2 regions of the Paenibacillus sp. Marseille-P2973 genome follow, and region 2 is predicted to be linked to the other one. Evidence: a T-box and tRNA genes for the amino acid it is inferred to sense, from the RefSeq annotation. Region 2 holds a T-box; the other holds one or more tRNA genes.

Region 1 (3,418 bases), on a different contig from region 2:
CATCCGATGAGGCCAGCTTCATAAACGGAGCCGTGCTTACGGCGGACGGCGGTTGGACTGCACACTAAATAAATATGACAGAAGCCCGGCGCAGGATTTGCGCCGGGCTCTATTTTTCATTTATCCGCTGTCCGGTTTGATACATCCGCTTGTTCCTGACGTTGATTTTTGTCTTGCTGATCTTCCTTCGAATTATTTAACAAGGCATCGACCACCTCTTCCAGCTTGCCCGTGGCTGACACGGAATCATTGTCCGGGGTAGGGATCGGGTCCACGCCCGGACCGTAACCCAGACCTTCAAATTCTTCTTTTTGCTTACTCATAGCAATCTCTTCCTTTCCGTAAAATCCTATTCTTAGAGTGTGCGCTTTGTCTTCAGTTTCTATGTAAACCGATAACCTCCTGATAGAGCCTTGAATCAATGAGGTACGTACGTTTACGCAAACAGCAGAAAATACATCAGAAAAAAAAGAAGGCCGAAAATTATCAGCATCAAAATAAGCATGAGGCTTACGATAATATAGGAAGACCGGAAGATATTCCTGTTGATTTGCCCCCGTTTGAGCCGATATTCCAAGGTCGCCGCAATAATAATTGAGATTCCGAATATAAGGGAACCCATGCCCGTTATAATGGAGAACAGTCTGGCGATTCCGCTATAGGTAGAGTTGAAAACGAGCCCGGCGGCCAGAAAACCTATGCCGATGATGGAGATGCTCGTACGGATCCAAGCGAGGAAGGTCCGTTCATTCGCCAAGTGCTGCTGAACATAGCGATTTTCGGCAGAAGATTGTTCCTCCATGCTATCCCTCCTTTGTCACCTATACATTAACCATATTCTCCGTCATGTTCTCCTTATGAACGGTTGGCATGGAAATGGAGAAGGGGGCGCCTTCTCCATCAATGAATATCATGTGAGCCCGTTAAGGCATTAATGGCTGACCTTGATATGGTTCTTCGGCGCAACCTTGTGAGAAAGCAATTCCGAGATCGTAACGAACGAGTATCCGCGTTTTTTTAGCTCGGGGAGAATGATTTTTAACGCTTCCGCGGTTTGATTGCTGTTATAGACAAAATCATGCATCAGGACAATATCACCGTTCCTTGCATTATTCAGCACCTTGTTTGCGATCCGCCCGACGCCCGGAGCTCTCCAATCTTTAGTGTCCTGGTGCCAAGACCACAATATCATCTGTAAATGATGGTCCTTCGAAAGCTGAATGATCTTCTCATTATAGAAGCCTCCTGGCGGCCGGAAGAGCACTGGCTTTTGTCCCGTTGCCTTGTAAATGGCGTCCTGGGTCTTAACTAACTCATTTTCCATAGAATTGCCGGGCAGGCCCTGAAAGGAGGGATGGCGGAAGGAATGATTGGCGATTTCGTGCCCTTCCTGCAGCTCCTGACGGACAACTTCGGGGTAACGCTCCACCCGGTCGCCAACCAGGAAAAAGGTCGCTTTAGCGTCGTATTGCTTCAGGACTTCCATGATTTTTAAAGTTTGTTGGGGATCGGGACCGTCGTCAAAAGTCAGTGCCATATATTTCTCTTCGGTCGGTACCTCCCAGACAATGTCGCCCCGCTCCTCATAATAACTGCGGTCTTTCATCTGGGCAGCGGGGTAGGAAGCAGCTTTAGCCTGCAGCGGAGACGAAACTGCGGACAAGGCAATAACAAGGGCGAGCACAGTTCGTTTTTTAAACATTAATACATTTCCTCCATTACAGAACATGTTGTCATCCAACACAGCTGGATGCGGCCATCCTCAAGGTTCCTTTATTTTGCTTCACGGGGGTGATTTTATCCAAGGTTGCGGCAAAAAAGGTTTGACATCCGCACTCCGCCCTGATAAGATAAATTTTGTCTTCACTATATATCTGATCTGTTAGCTCAGCTGGGAGAGCACCATCTTGACAGGGTGGGGGTCAGTGGTTCGAGCCCACTACAGATCATACTTAAAGAACCCTTACGGCGTAAGGGTTCTTTGTTATTTTATCTTTTTTACGGAGTGCCTTATGGGCATTCTTTTTATTTACCTAGAAAGAAGGTGAGGAGTTGATGATTGTATCTCCGATAATACTGTCCTCAAAGTTCATAAAAGGTCAACTCTCGGTGATTTCGGTAGACGGATGTATATACAAACTAATCTACTTTATAGAAGCATCGTTAATCGCTTGAACAACTAAACCTAACGCTTTAAGTCTCCGTTCTAAAAGCGTTCTTTGTGGACTGCCTTCTTTTGATTTAGCATAACTAGTTTCCACGGATGGGGTTAAACCAATAAGAACATTCCGAGCTTCTACTAAATCGTGTTGGGTGTAATCATGAGGCTTTTGATTCCAAACTTGCTCAAGCATAGCCAAGCCAATGGTAACAGCTTTCAGACGTTTCTCTACTAGTGTTGTGTTTGCGCCTTTTTGAGCCATCTGGGAAAAAGCATTTTCGAGTTTTCTGATAGTCGATTCTAAAGATTTTATGGACTCCAATTTATCTAAACTAGAGAGATCCTCCATATTTCCACCTTCGTTTCTGAATTATTATATATGTTTTATTCTCCAATGAATCTTATTTTCTTTATCATTTTAAATTGTACTACATTAATACTAGTCCTATGGAATGTTCCTTTTAATAGGATGGGGACATCAGGGGGTTAGCCTACTTCAGATCATACTAAAAAGCCTTGAGGCGTTCGGCTTCAAGGTTTTTTTATGCGAAGAATACACCGCTATTTTAGTGATGCAGGCGGGTGCATTGATACGAAATATGATACGAATAGGGTCAGTGTTAGTTACCGTTACTCCTTTTCGTTTAGCTCTGCTTCAGCTTGAAGTTCAGTTCGTTTTTTATCTGCTTTCGACTTAAAATAATAGCCATAACCAAGTACAAAAAGTGAAAGTGCTGAAAATAAGAAGATAGGGATTGATTCTTTTCCGAAGAGTAACGTCAGAATAAAACTTAAGATAACAAGCCCAATCCCAAGATAAAATACTTTGTCTTCCTTACTCATTGAGAATCTCCTTAATTAATAATTACTCGTCTGGAACTGTAATCAATCCCCAACGACAAACTGAGTCAGCCAGTCCAGCAACTAATGATTTAAACACAAATGAAGATAATGAATCAATAAAGCTTAAATAATGCGGTTTATTTGTACTAAAAAAACCTGAAGCCTAAATGCCTCAAGGGTTTTCCTGCAAACTACTAATGATTCATAAAATACAAAAACCAAACCGCATGATTTTGTTCGTCGGCCGCTGCTTGTTGGAACGTATCTCTGATGAGAGAATCATTGGATTCTCTTGCGATTCTATGATAAAGGTCCACCGTTTCTTGCTCATCCTTAAAGGATGCAAGCACTCCGCTTCTAAAATCGGCAGCACAAGGTTCAGTTAGTTGAGGGGAGAATTTATTCACCGTCAGA
Region 2 (3,418 bases):
CGCATCTGCCCCATACTTCTCGATGACTTCCAGCGGGTCAACCCCGTTGCCAAGCGATTTGGACATTTTACGCCCTTCGCTGTCACGAACCAATCCATGGATCAGCGCGTTTTTGAACGGAACGGACTTCGTAAATTCCAAACCGGTAAAGATCATGCGCGATACCCAGAACGGAATAATATCGTATCCGGTAACGAGCACGCTCGTAGGGAAGAAGCGTTTGTAGTCCTCGCTGTTCTCATTAGGCCAGCCTAAAGTCGAGAAAGGCCACAAAGCCGAGCTGAACCAGGTATCGAGGACATCTTCGTCCTGCACCAGATCATCCCGTCCGAGCTTGGCCCGGGCTTCCGCTTCATCCCGTGCGACAACCATTTCACCGGTCGCTTCACAATACCAGGCCGGAATACGGTGTCCCCACCATAATTGGCGGGAAATGCACCAATCGCGGACATTTTCGATCCAGTGAAGATACGTCTTTTCGAACCGGTCCGGTACGAACTGGACGCCTTCTCCGGATTTCTGGGCGGCGATCGCAGCTTCCGCCAACGGCTTCATTTTTACGAACCATTGCGTCGACAGATACGGCTCAATGACCGCTCCCGTCCGTTCGCTGTGTCCAACTTGGTGAACATGATCTTCGATTTTGATCAGAACGCCCTGGTCCTGCAAATCCTTAACGATTTGTTTGCGGCATTCGCTGCGGTCCAATCCTTGGTATTGGCCCGCTTCGTTATTCATCGTTCCGCTTTCGTCCATGACGGTAATTTGCGGCAGATTATGGCGAAGACCCACTTCAAAGTCGTTCGGATCGTGAGCCGGAGTAATCTTAACCGCGCCGCTGCCGAATTCCTTATCCACATAATCGTCCGCAATGATCGGAATTTCACGGCCGGTAATCGGCAGAACAAGCATTTTTCCGATCAGATTCTTGTAGCGCTCATCCTTCGGATGCACCGCCACGGCGGTATCTCCAAGCATCGTCTCAGGCCGCGTCGTTGCGACAGTAATAAACCCGCTGCCGTCTTTAAGCGGATATTGCAAATGATACAAATGACCATTAACTTCTTTGTATTCTACCTCAATATCGGAAAGGGCCGTCCGGGCTACCGGGTCCCAGTTGATAATGTATTTGCCGCGGTAAATCAAGCCCTTATCAAAGAGCTTAACGAATACTTCACGGACGGCCAACGACAGACCTTCGTCCAACGTAAAACGTTCCCGTGAATAATCGAGAGAGAAGCCCATTTTTGCCCATTGCTCATGAATGGAGGCCGCATATTTATCTTTCCATTCCCATACCTTCTCCAGAAACTTCTCACGTCCAAGGTCGTAGCGTGTTTGCCCTTCTGCGCGAAGATTCTGCTCGACTTTGGTTTGAGTCGCGATCCCGGCATGGTCGGACCCCGGCAGCCAGAGCGCATCATAACCTTGCATCCGCTTGGTGCGGATCAATATATCCTGAAGGGTGCAGTCCAGCGCGTGTCCGATATGCAGCATACCGGTTACGTTAGGCGGCGGGATTACGATTGTGAAAGGCTCGGCTTCCGGTCTTTGTCCAGCTTTGAAAAAGCCGCCTTCCATCCAATAGCGGTACCATTTTTGTTCCGCCGCTTTCGGATCGTACGTAGTCGGCATTTCCGCCGACAGGGATTGTCCATGGTTTTCTGTCATTTGTACCAAACCTCCATTACAAATAATTGACTTAAAATATTCGTTCAAAAAGTCAGGTTTTCAGGACCAAAGCGTATGCTTCCGAAGTGCGTTTTTTACAAAACGCTTTAGGTCGGATGAAGCTAGGGACTGAGTAGCGGAGCTAAACGTTTTCGTAGAAAACGACTTCGTAAGCATTTGCTCATAAGGTACGTGAGCAACGGAAGGCCCGGCTGAATTCAAGATTCGACGTCGAATCGGCTTCATGATCTGCTTCGTCATGGAAAGATGATTATTTGAACTACCTTTTAAAGCTAGAAAACACAAAAAGCCCCTCGCCTCAAAGGACGAAAGGCTTTACTTTCGCGGTACCACCTTTGTTTCGCAGGCTACACCAATCCCGGAATTCAAATAAAACCGGAATCCAGCTTGCGACACTCATACAGATAACGGCTGCTGCCGGCCCGTTCTAGCATAAACAGTTTACGGATCAAACGGGCGACTCCCGGGCGACTTCGGTCAGCTGCATCCTACGGAACTTCCCAGCACTTCCAATTCCGCTCTCTGAAGGGTTTACTGCCTACTATTCCCATTCCAAGTCTTTACAATTAGATTTTGCTTAGAGTTTATCTTTATCATAATAGCTTGAATACCTTCACGAGTCAACAAAAGGGGCAAAAATGGACAACAGTCCACCAAGAGAGGACAAACTTAAGCATAAATGAATACATGAAAAAAGCCGCACATAGTGTGCAGCTTTTAAGATGGAGGCCTATTAATCAAGGGATGTACAGCACCTGTCCCTCAGACAAATGTTGTTCGGACAGTCTGTTGTAAAGCTGCAGTTCTCGCGAACTAAGCTGATAACGCTCCGCGATTGCGTCCAATGTCTCTTCACGTTGGACAATTACAAGCCTGACTTTACGGAAAGGAGTCTGCTCTTCGGCATTGCGTATGAACAAGCTCTTCCAGCGTACTTCCTCTGCGTCGTTTTGTTCTACCGCCGGCAATGCTTCTTCCGTCTCTTGCAAACTCTGACCGGATTCGGAGTCCGGCCGATACGAGGATAGCAGCTTGCTGATTCCGTAACTGCTCTCCTGGGCAACATCGCCGTTCTTTTTGCTCCCGAGGGCAATTTTCAGTTCTTTCTTATCCTCCGGTTCCGGCCGAATTTCGGCATCCTGCGCGGATTCCGCGGAAAAGGCATCGTCCTCCGTTTCGAAATCGGCGGTAACCGGGACAGCCTCTTCAAACGAAAGCTCTTGCGAAACAGGTAAAGCTCCCTCTTCCCTTTCAGCGGAAGCATATTCGCCAGAAGGTTCATCCAAATCGATCTCGGTCACCGTCACGGACGGACGGGCCGCCTCCTTAAACCAAACTTGCTGCTGCTCGGATTGGAAAGAACGCTCTTGATCCGGGCTCTCTGCTGCGTACTCTTCCTCTAATTGAGGATCACGCGCAGCCAATTCTTCCGGAGCCTCTGCTTCCGCCTCCTTGTCCTCCACAACGGACTGGGCATAGAGCGGCGAAGCGTGGTCATTCCATGTAAGTATGTTTTGCTGCTCGTCCGTATCGTTCAATTCAGGCAGAGATTCCTGCTCCCACATCCGGAAATTCTCGGTATAGCTGCGCGTCGCTGAATCCAATCCCGCTTCACGCCCCGAAAGGTGGTCAGGATCTCTTTGCACGTCCCCGCGCAAGTCGGAAGCCGGCTCATGAGCAACCACGAGTTCCCGGTCCTTCCACTCCTCCGGTTCCACGGCCAACG

The links. A T-box is a leader RNA that pairs with one kind of tRNA and senses whether it is charged. The one in region 2 lies ahead of KB559_RS17230 (valine--tRNA ligase), so its partner is inferred to be a tRNA-Val.
Region 1: it has a tRNA-Val gene. The T-box ahead of KB559_RS17230 (valine--tRNA ligase) is inferred to sense a tRNA for this amino acid. The anticodon was not compared.

The regions. Positions count from the first base shown of each region.
Region 1 is NZ_JAGQEH010000001.1:217,673-221,090, reverse strand. It holds gene KB559_RS01080 (glucose 1-dehydrogenase) at 1-68, shown strand, start outside; gene KB559_RS01075 (hypothetical protein) at 117-323, opposite strand; gene KB559_RS01070 (YidH family protein) at 437-802, opposite strand; gene KB559_RS01065 (polysaccharide deacetylase family protein) at 932-1,702, opposite strand; tRNA gene KB559_RS01060 (tRNA-Val) at 1,877-1,949, shown strand; gene KB559_RS01055 (hypothetical protein) at 2,145-2,510, opposite strand; gene KB559_RS01050 (hypothetical protein) at 2,792-3,004, opposite strand.
Region 2 is NZ_JAGQEH010000009.1:26,050-29,467, forward strand. It holds gene KB559_RS17230 (valine--tRNA ligase) at 1-1,671, opposite strand, end outside; T-box leader at 1,991-2,256, opposite strand; gene KB559_RS17235 (LysM peptidoglycan-binding domain-containing protein) at 2,430-3,418, opposite strand, start outside.